DNA from 2 places in the Lysinibacillus sp. FSL M8-0134 genome. Region 1 is predicted to be linked to the other one. Evidence: riboswitches for the same ligand, from Rfam matches in the RefSeq annotation. Region 1 holds a riboswitch; the other holds the start of a gene.
The links. A riboswitch is a leader RNA that binds a small molecule or an ion and turns the genes downstream of it on or off. The one in region 1 is predicted to bind cobalamin.
Positions count from the first base shown of each region.

Region 2: it holds a riboswitch for cobalamin, as region 1 does, so the genes downstream of both, MKY49_RS02490 (ABC transporter substrate-binding protein) here and MKY49_RS09205 (ribonucleoside-diphosphate reductase subunit alpha) in region 1, are expected to answer to the same signal.

Region 1 covers NZ_JBBPAJ010000001.1:1,854,760-1,860,259, forward strand. The annotation lists gene cobS (adenosylcobinamide-GDP ribazoletransferase) at 1-229, shown strand, start outside; gene MKY49_RS09185 (histidine phosphatase family protein) at 202-798, shown strand; gene MKY49_RS09190 (bifunctional adenosylcobinamide kinase/adenosylcobinamide-phosphate guanylyltransferase) at 798-1,142, shown strand; gene MKY49_RS09195 (ECF transporter S component) at 1,174-1,668, shown strand; gene MKY49_RS09200 (hypothetical protein) at 1,665-2,348, shown strand; cobalamin riboswitch at 2,458-2,647, shown strand; gene MKY49_RS09205 (ribonucleoside-diphosphate reductase subunit alpha) at 2,811-5,024, shown strand; gene MKY49_RS09210 (ribonucleotide-diphosphate reductase subunit beta) at 5,036-5,500, shown strand, end outside.
Region 2 covers NZ_JBBPAJ010000001.1:479,295-484,794, forward strand. The annotation lists gene MKY49_RS02480 (class I adenylate-forming enzyme family protein) at 1-77, shown strand, start outside; gene MKY49_RS02485 (acyl-CoA dehydrogenase family protein) at 79-1,746, shown strand; cobalamin riboswitch at 1,804-1,987, shown strand; gene MKY49_RS02490 (ABC transporter substrate-binding protein) at 2,130-3,098, shown strand; gene MKY49_RS02495 (FecCD family ABC transporter permease) at 3,095-4,096, shown strand; gene MKY49_RS02500 (adenosylcobinamide amidohydrolase) at 4,093-5,500, shown strand, end outside.

The DNA of each region.
Region 1 (5,500 bases):
ATTAAAAGTGTTCATGCTGCTATCACTTGGCATAGCTCTGACGGTTGTTTTGATTTTCACCCAGTTCTCTCTGCTGCCCATTGTATTAGTTATTGTTTTAGCATTCGCACTGATGATTTTTAGACAATTTACGCTACGTAATTTTGGTGGTGTATCAGGGGATTTACTTGGTGCATCTATTGAAGGGATGGAGGTTGTGCTATGGGTGACATTGTTACTGTGCGCTTGATGAGGCATGCGCCAACAAAGGAGAATCTAGAAAAACGCTATCTTGGTTGGACAGATGCCCCATTAGCTGATCCAACCACGCTTTCAGTTATAGACGATGCTGTAACAAACGTATATGGGAGTGATTTACGGCGGTGTCGAGAAACCGCCGCTCATTATTTTCCGAACGCAAGCTATCATGCAGATGCTCGCTTTCGTGAGACGAATTTTGGTGCATTTGAAGGGAAAACATATGATGAGTTAAAATCGAATGCTCATTATCGTGCATGGCTAGATGATCCGATTAAGATGCCACCGCCACAAGGAGAGGCTTTTCATGACTTTGTGGCACGTGCTGTGGAAGGCTTTTGCCATTTACCGAAGGATGAGGATCAGTATGATTTAGTGGTGCATGGCGGGGTGATTCGTGCCTTACTCGTCGCCTTTGCCCCAACAGAACAGCCTTTTTGGTCGTATGATGTGCCACATGACAAACAATTTATTTTAACGTTTACAAGAAAGGCTTGGGAGGAGGGAGCAAGATGCACGTCTTTATTGGAGGCGCCTATAACGGTAAAACCGACTATGTGATGGGCTTGTATAAAGAGCGACAGGTCGCCCTTGTCGATGGCGATCTACCAGAGATTGCACCGGCCTGTGAAGTACTGGTAATTAGAAATTTAGAAAACTGGTTGGTGACACAAAATCTAGAGGACGATGACCAAGTGGTTCAAGCGGTACTTGCAACTTTAAGGAGGCTTGAACAGCACTGTACGCTAGCGCTCATTGTTAACGATATGGGGCGTGGTGTTGTGCCAATAGACAAACAAGCGCGACTCCTACGCGATACATGTGGTCGCTTATATCAGGTGTTATTTACTGAAGCTGAGCAAGTTGTACGTATTTGGTACGGAATTGCCGAACAGCTGAAGTAAGGTAGACATACTACAGAAAAGAGGACATGGAATGGATCGACAAAGATTAAGGAATTGGATATTGACGGCAATGGTTGCTGCCATTTGTGCAGTAGGGGCAGTCATTAAGGTGCCGGCATTTATTTCGACTGCTGCACTCGACTCGGCTCCTGCCTTTTTGGGCGTAGTCTTTTTATCCCCATTTTTAGCAGGGCTTGCTGGATTTATCGGTCATTTTATTACAGCGTTGACTGCTGGATTTCCATTAGGACCACTACATCTTATCATCGCGTTCGAAATGTTCATCGTCGTATGGATCTTTGGTGTGATGCATAGAAAAGGTCTACATGTTTGGAAATGGCCAGTTGCACTCGTATTGAATGGCATTGTGGCACCATTACCGTTTTATTTTTTAATTAGCCCTGCCTTTTTCTGGGGTGCATTAGGTAGCATTTTCATGGCAACCGTTATTAACCTAGTCATTGTTGCGGTAGTGATGCCGGTTTTATCAAAGGTCTTTTTACGTAAGGAAGGACGCGTTCAATGAGAAATGCTATGAAAGTGGGCACGTTCATTGTGACAATGGATAATGCGGCAGCCATTGGGGAAAAGCCACAAGATGTAGTGTCAGCATCTGACCAACTAACAGCTTACATGACAGCACGTGTGACATTTTTAGAGCAGCTTGCGGCACAGGCATTACCTTGCCAAGTTTTACTCGCTAATTTCTCTGGTGATACGGCATGGAAACGTTATGAAAGAGGTATTCAACAGGTGTTTGAGGAAACTGGTATAGCCTGTCCTGCAATTGCAGGAAGTACGGAATCGAATATGCCCACGCTACAGTCAGGTGTAGCCATTACGATGCTTGGGGAAATACAACAACGTCAACCATTTGACCATGAACAGCTCAGCTGGTACACTTATGGCTTGCCGCTTGTAGGGGAAGAAGTGTTAGCGCAGCCAGAAGACGTAGCACAGCTTCAGCCCATTTTTCAGGCATGGCAGGCGGAGATCGTGCAGCAAGTTTGGCCAGTCGGGTCAAAGGGGCTACAAGGCGAATTAGCGCGTCTTTTTGGACAGCAACAAGTTGAAAGTTCGCTTGATCTGACCAAATCAGCAGGTCCTTGTTCGGTCATTTTGCTTGGCATCGATCCTAAAAAAGAGCAGCAGGCACAAAATTTTTTCCAAAGAAATTTTGAAAAACTACGCAAAACTGCACCGTAATAGGGCTTGTTTCGAGCAAAAGGGCTGCGTTAAAAATCGCAAGGTACGAAACACCTATTGCAACACGAAACACAATATGTTAGATTTGTTTAGGAGTTAAAACACAATATATAGTATTTGGACAAGCGGTACCAATATGGTTTAAAAGGGAATTCGGAACAAGAGTCATCTTAAGCCGAAGCTGTCCCCGCAACTGTAAGTGCTGACAAATAATCAAGAGGCCACTGTTGAAAAAACGGGAAGGAGATTATTTGGAGGAAGCATGAGCCAGGAGACCTGCCGAGTTGTTCAAGACAGCAACACATTCTTCGGGGATTGAGAAGTGGAGGCGAGAGATTTGTTCACTTCTTTGTGTGCATGTCCTTCATTTCCATTTCCGATTTTACAGCGATCACGTAACCGATAGATGTTGCGTGATCGCTTTTTGTGTTGCTTGGAGAAAGAAAGGGAGAGAATGTGTACATGACAATTCAAATCGAACAGCAACTAGCTAAGTTAAAAAATAGTTATACGGAGGATGAGCTTGAAAGCTTTGTAAGGTTATCGGATCGTTGGCTACGAAAAAACGACAATGCCACATTTGAAGCATGGGCGGATGCGATGATTTTACAAACACTTAGCCTAATTGATGAGGAAGAGCCCTATTGGACATTTGTGGCTGCACACATTTATTTAGAAAAATTATACGATCAATTTGCAACGCGACGTGGCGTTTCACCAAAGGATGTTTATCAAGAATTTCCAGCTCATCTTGCACAATACACTGAAGCGGGCTTATATCATGAAAGCTTAACAACAAAATATAGTGAGCAGGAGCTTCAACAATTAGCAAGCTATTTAGAACCTAGTCGTGACGAGCTATTCACGTATATTGGCTTGAAGACATTAATGGATCGTTATGTTGTACGTGATTATACAAAAACACCTGTAGAGCTCCCACAAGAGCGTTGGATGGTCATAGCCATGACATTAATGCAGGATGAAACAGAAAATCGTCTAGAAAAAGTGCGAGAAGCTTACTGGGCGATGAGTAATTTATATATGACTGTTGCAACACCGACACTATCAAATGCTGGTAAGACACATGGTCAGCTTTCAAGTTGCTTCATCGATACAGTGGATGACAGCCTACAAAGCATTTACGATACGAATACCGATGTTGCAACATTGTCTAAATATGGTGGTGGTATAGGCGTTTACATGGGCAAAATTCGTAGCCGTGGCTCGTCCATTAAAGGCTTCAAAGGTGCATCAAGTGGTGTGCTACCGTGGATTAAGCAGCTCAATAATACGGCTGTCTCTGTCGATCAGCTAGGGCAACGTCAAGGAGCCATCGCGGTTTATCTTGATGTTTGGCATAAGGACGTCTTTACGTTTTTAGATTTACGCTTAAACAATGGTGATGAACGACTACGTGCCCATGATATTTTCACAGGGCTATGTTTACCAGATCTATTTATGGAAACAGTAGAAGCCCGTGGAGAATGGCACTTATTTGATCCACATGAAGTACGTGAAGTGATGGGCTTCTCTTTAGAGGATTTCTACGATGAAACAAAGGGCAATGGCTCCTTCCGCACGAAATATGCAGCATGTATTGCTAATCCATTATTAAGCCGTGAAGTAGTACCAGCCATCGATATTATGAAGCGTATTATGCGCTCACAACTCGAAACTGGCGTTCCATTCATGTTTTACCGAGATGAAGTGAACCGCATGAATCCGAATAAGCATGAAGGAATGATTTATAGTTCGAATTTGTGTACAGAAATATTCCAGAATATGTCAGCAACGGAGTTTGAATCCATTACATTAGAAGACGATGTTATCGTGACTCGTCGCAAGCCTGGAGATTTTGTGGTTTGTAACTTGTCCTCTATTAATCTAGGAAGAGCCGTGCCTGCTAGTGTCTTAGAGCGGTTAATTCCGATTCAGGTACGTATGCTTGATAATGTTATTGCGTTAAATACTATCCCTGTGAAACAAGCAGAGCGTACGAACCTACGCTACCGTGGTATTGGACTTGGCACATTTGGCTGGCATCATTTATTAGCCTTAAAGGAAATTCAGTGGGAATCAGATGAAGCTGTAGAATTTGCGGACAAGCTTTATGAGGACATCGCCTACCTAACAATTCGTGCCTCTAACGCTTTAGCAAGCGAAAAAGGAGCGTATCCATTATTCGAGGGCTCTGATTGGCAAACAGGTGCCTATTTTGAAAAGCGCGGCTATGACAGCGACAAATGGAATGCTTTACGTGAGGCAGTGGCGAAAGAGGGAATGCGAAATGGCTATGTTATGGCAGTAGCCCCTAACTCATCGACATCGATTCTAGCAGGAAGTACGGCGTCAATTGATCCGATTTTCCAAAAGAGCTACTCAGAAGAGAAGAAGGATTACAAAATTCCTGTAACGGTACCAGATTTATCACCCGTAACGACTTGGTACTATAAATCAGCTTATTTCATCGATCAAAATTGGACAATCAAACAAAATGCAGCCCGTGCTCGCCACATTGACCAAGGCATTTCACTAAATTTATATGTTCAAAATACGATTAAAGCAAAGGATTTACTGGCACTGCATATGAATGCTTGGGCAAGTGGTGTGAAAACGACCTATTATGTACGCTCCACATCAGTAGAATTATTAGAATGTGAGTCTTGTGCAAGCTAGGAGGAAAAACAATGACAACGATTACGAAACGACAAATTATGGATAAGGAAGCACCTAACCGTTCTACAGGTATCGTTAATGGGCGCTCCTCCAATATTTTAAATTGGGATGATGTCCGCTTTAGCTGGGCGTACCCTAAATATAAAAAAATGCTAGGAAACTTCTGGACACCATTTGAAATTAATATGAGCAATGATGTTAAGCATTTCCCTGAGCTGACGAAAGATGAACAAGAATCATTTTTAAAAATTATCGGTTTATTAGCGCTATTAGATAGTGTGCAAACTGATTTTGCAGGTAAGGTAGCCGATTATTTAACAGATTCTAGTTTAAATGCGTTAATGATTATCTTAGCGCAGCAAGAGGTTATTCATAATCATTCCTATTCGTATGTGCTTTCCAGTATCGTCAACAAGGATGAGCAGGATCGTACCTTTGATTTTTGGCGTACAGAGCCTGTTCTAGAACGACGCAAT
Region 2 (5,500 bases), 1.4 Mb from region 1:
AAAAAGTGAAAGCGCTACCACGAAATGCTTCAGGCAAAATTTTAAAACAATCCTTGAAGGGACAAGAGGTGAGATAGTATGAAAGTTTTACAACAGGAGAAAACGCGGCCGACGAATTTTTTTACTGATGATGAGACGCTCCAAAAAGTGATAGAAATGATGTTAGATCCAGAGTTTTTATCCTACGCAAAGCAAGAGCTAGCGGATTTCGGGGAGCTATGTGCAGGTGATATTGATGCAAGAGCGAAACATACAGATCGACAGGGGGAGCCTCGACTTCAAAGGTATGATGCTTATGGTGAAGAGATATCAGAGGTTTGGGTCAATGATGGCTACAAAAAAACAATTGAGGAGACATATAATACAGGCATTGTTGGCTACGTGCACAAGGATATTCCGCAGCTAGGGCGCAAAGGAAATTATGTCTATAGCTTTGCGCAAGGGTATTTGCTGTCCCATGCAGAGCCAGGTTTTTATTGTCCTGTGACATTAACAATGGCTACTGCCTATCTATTAGATCATTATGCTGATGACGAGGCTAAACAGCGTTTCTTACCACATGTTTGTGCAACAGGTGATACAGAGTTATATGAAGGAGCAACATTTTTAACTGAACGTCAAGGGGGCTCAGATGTAGGGGTGAATGTTGTGGAAGCGAGAAGGGAAGGCAATGAATTCCGCCTCTATGGTGAAAAATACTTCGCTTCCAATGCCGGTATGTGTGGGGTAGCAATGGTGTTGGCACGTCTAGAAGGTGCACAAGCAGGCTCTAAAGGATTAACCTTATTTGCTGTTCCTTGGCGTAAAGAAGACGGAACGGCAAATCATCTACGTATTCGACGACTAAAAGATAAGTTGGGTGTTCGGGCAGTTCCATCTGGTGAGGTTGAATTTGATGGTGCACTTGCTTATGTTGTAGGTGAACAAAGTAAGGGGATTTATTATATGCTGGAGGCACTGAATCTCTCAAGAATTTGCAATGCCGTAGCATCGATTGGGATTATGCGTCGAGGTTTCTTAGAGGCGAAGCATTATGTGACAAATCGATATGCATTTGGCAAGCCTTTAACACAATACCCAATGATTCAAGATACATTAGGGAAATTTGCAGCTAAGCTACATGTAGAAGTAGCGACCGTTTTTGATCTTATTCAATTATACGATAAAGTAACGAATGGGCATGGAACACAACAAGATGTTATTATGAATCGTTTATATATTGCCATTATGAAAAAGGAAACGGCAGAGCAAGCGGTTCATTATGCTAGTGAAGCAATTGAATTACATGGTGGCAATGGTTATATTGAGGACTTTGTGACACCGCGCTTACTGAGAGATGCTCAAGTGTTGACGGTATGGGAGGGCACGGCTAATATTCTGGCGTTAGAGCTTATTCGGTTAGTGGATAAGTATCAGGCACATGAGCTATTTGTCAGTGAGATGGAAGAACGGTTAGAAAAATTAAAAGATAGCGCTTTGGTGCAAATTGTGAGAGAGCAATTGGTGAAACTAGCTGGGATCTTACAAATTTTTAGTGCTTTAGATGATGCCACGAAAACATTTGAAGCAAAAGATGTTGCAAAGAAAATGGCGCTGTTATATGAAAGTGTCGTAGCAGTTGAATGGGCGCAAAAATTTGGTGGAAAGTATGAAAAGCTTGCGGACGTTTATTTAGAACAGGCATGGTCGTTGCGACAAATTGGAGATCAGATGAAAACCGTACAATATTTTTCTGATATTGTATAGAAGCTAGAAGTCGTCTTGAATGGGGGCGACTTTTTTTCGTTTTCATGTATAATAAAATCAACTGAATAGTATAAAGGTTCTTTACTTAAGTAAAGTGAAAAGGGAAAACGGTGTAATTCCGATGCGGTCCCGCCACTGTAAATGTGAGTTTTTTCAAAAGATGCCACTGATGATATTCGGGAAGGCTTGAAAAGACGTAATAAGCATAAGCCAGGAGACCTGCCTTTATAGTATAGACATAACAGCCTACGAGGATAGGGTGGTGGATTTTGTATCAGTTCTTTGGTGCAATGTTAACCCTTCATCATTCGTAGATGAGGGGTCTTATTTGTGTAGGAGAATTTCTGCCCAAATAAAGCACAGATCAACGAAGGAGGATTCACATGAAGAAATTTTGGAAGATAGGATTATCAGCATTTTTAACACTAGGGTTGCTAGCTGCCTGTGGCCAAGAGGAGAAAAACGACAAGTCGTCTAATGAACCGCAAACACAGCAAGAGACATCACAGGTGGACGAAGCAACTTTCCCAATGACCATAACAGATGCCATTGGCAAGGATATAACACTAGAAGCTCCTCCAGAGAAAATTGTTTCACTTATTCCAAGTAATACTGAAATATTATTTAGCCTTGGTTTAAAAGATGAAATAGTAGGGGTTACAGACAACGATGATTATCCACCAGAGGTAGCTGAAAAGGAAAAGGTTGGCGGTATGGAATACAATATTGAAAAAATTATTGCCCTCAACCCAGATATCGTTTTTTCACATGAATCTAGCATGTCTCTTTCAGAAGCAGCGATTGAACAGCTTGAGTCAGCGGGTGTAAAAGTATTTGTCGTCAATAATGCACAAGATTTTAATGAGACATACACGACGATTGAGCAGCTTGGTCGAGCTACAGGGAAATTGCCAGAGGCTGAAGAAGTTATTGCCAACATGAAGGCAAAGGTAGAAGAAGTGCTGGCCAAAGTAAAAGATGTTGAACCAAAGAAAGTGCTAGTAGAAGCATCTGATGAGCCAGATATCTATACAGCTGGGAATGGTACGTTTATGAACGCGATGCTTGAAATGATCCATGCAGAAAATGTAGCGGCAGATGCTGATGATTGGTATAAAATTGATGCAGAACAAATTATCGCTAAAAATCCAGATGTCATCGTGGTGACTTATCACTATGTACCAGATATTTTAACTAAAATACCACAGCGTGCTGGCTTCGATACAATTAATGCTGTGAAAAATAAAGCAATTGTACAAGTAGATGAAAACACAACAAGTCGTCAAGGTCCTCGTTTAGGAGAAGGTCTTGAAGAATTAGCAAAAGCGATCTATCCAGAGGTATTTAAGTGAAAAAAATAGCAGTAGCCTATTTAGTAACAGGCACGCTTCTTCTTATTAGCATCTGGTGTGGCGTAGCAATAGGCTCAGTGCATATTCCATTTGAAGTATTGTGGAATCAGGCGGTTGATGAAACAGCCGCCAATATCTTTTGGAAAATCCGCTTGCCACGTGTATTGTTAGCGGGACTAGTAGGGGCTTCTCTAGCTATTGCAGGAGCTGCCTTTCAAGGTTTGCTAAAAAATCCATTAGCAGATCCATATACACTAGGTGTTTCATCTGGTGCTTCGGTTGGTGCTGTAATGACGATCTTTTTTAGCCTATCTATTCCTATTGTAGGTTTATATGCATTACCCATTTTTAGTATGATTGGCGCTATTATCACGATGGTAGTTGTGATGAGTTTTGCTAGAATGGTAGACCGTTCATTAAAAATGGAGACATTGATATTAACAGGTGTTATTTTTAGTTCATTTTTAGGTTCACTCATTTCTTTAATGATTGCTTTATCTGGTGAAGAGCTACGCCAAGTCGTTGGTTGGTTACTTGGATCTGTATCAATGCGTGGATGGCCATATGTCCAAATGATTATCCCGTTTGTTTTGATTGGCTCACTTATGCTATGGACACAAAGAAGAGAGCTAAATGTTTTATTATATGGTGAAGAGAGAGCGAAACATCTTGGGGTTAATGTAAAGCGGAGTAAGCATTTGATTTTAGCAGGTGGGTCCATGTTAACGGGAGCGGCTGTAGCGGTTTCTGGGACAATTGGTTTTGTAGGCTTAGTTGTGCCGCATATGACAAGAATGATTTGGGGTTCTGATCATCGCCATTTATTGCCATTATCATTTTTAAATGGCGCCACATTACTGATTATTTGCGATTTAGTAGCACGAACAATTATCTTGCCCAGAGAGCTACCAATTGGTGTGATTACAGCATTTATCGGAGCACCTGTTTTCTCCTATATATTTTATAAGCAACGAAGAAGCAAGGGGGTACGGGCATGATTGTGGTCGAACATCTATCAGGTGGCTATGAAGACGTAGCAATCGTCAAGGATATAAGCTTCACTGTTGAGAAGGGGAAAATTCTAGGTATTCTAGGACCGAATGGTAGTGGGAAATCCACATTATTAAAGGTAATGAGTGGTATACTACCAGCTATTGATGGAACAATTACTATAGATGGGAAAAATATCCTTTCCTATAATGCTCGTGCTTTGGCGAAAAAGATGGCTGTACTACCTCAGCTTCATGCAAATGCTTTTTCAAACAGTGTGAGAGAGGCCGTTTCACTTGGGCGCTACCCGCATCAAACAGGTTTTTTCTCGAGTTGGTCTGAACAGGACGAACAGGCTGTACAACATGCTATGCTACAAACAGGCGTGAAGCGTTATGAGCATACTGCCATGGAATTTTTATCTGGCGGTGAACAGCAAAGAGTTTTTGTTGCACAAGCATTAGCTCAAACAGCTGAAATTTTACTGCTGGATGAACCAACGAATCATCTTGATATTGCACACCAACGTCAAATTTTAGATTTGGTTCGGCAGGAAGCTGTGGAGTGTGGTTTAACGGTAGTGATGGTCCTACACGATATGAATTTAGCCTCTCTTTATTGTGATGAATTATTGCTTATGGAAGGCGGACAAATGAGAGCACTTGGTGCACCACATGAAGTATTAGTTGCTTCCCAAATCGAAGAAGTTTATCAAGCTCGAGTGACTACCTATGCCCATCCTGAATTACCAAAACCACAAATTACAATGATGCCCTCAGCTACCGATTTTCAGGAGCGGGCTGTCATCAAAAAGGAACATTTCACCATAACAGAACATTATATTCAACTCAAGACAGAGATTCCTTTAAAAACAGTATCCTCTGCTGTTCATAATCCTGGTATCGGCTGGCATAACTGCTTATTAAATCGCTCTGTACCTAGTGATTATGTCATTAGTGATGTGAAGAGAGAAGTCAACGAGTTTTTGCGTAAGGGTAAATTTTCGCCTACAAATACGGTTGTTATGTTAACAGCAGTACCAACATCTCTAGTAGCAATGAATGAATTTTCTGCTCCTTTTGGCAGTATGATAGTAGCTGTAACAGCTGGTGTAGGGAATGCGGTTGATGTGTCACGTGTACATGAAAGACAGGATGATCCATATATTGGTACTATTAATACATGGGTCATTATCAATGGCTGTTTATCGGAGGAAGCATTTTTTCAGGCAATGATGACCGCTACTGAGGCAAAAACGAAAGCTTTACATTCAGAAAATATACGTGACGAGCGTAGTGGTACCATTGCTACAGGAACTGCTACAGACAGTCTTTTAATTGCAGCGACGCAAAAAGGAGAAGAAATGCTGTATGGTGGTCCAATTACAGAGGTTGGTAAAATGATTGCTAAAG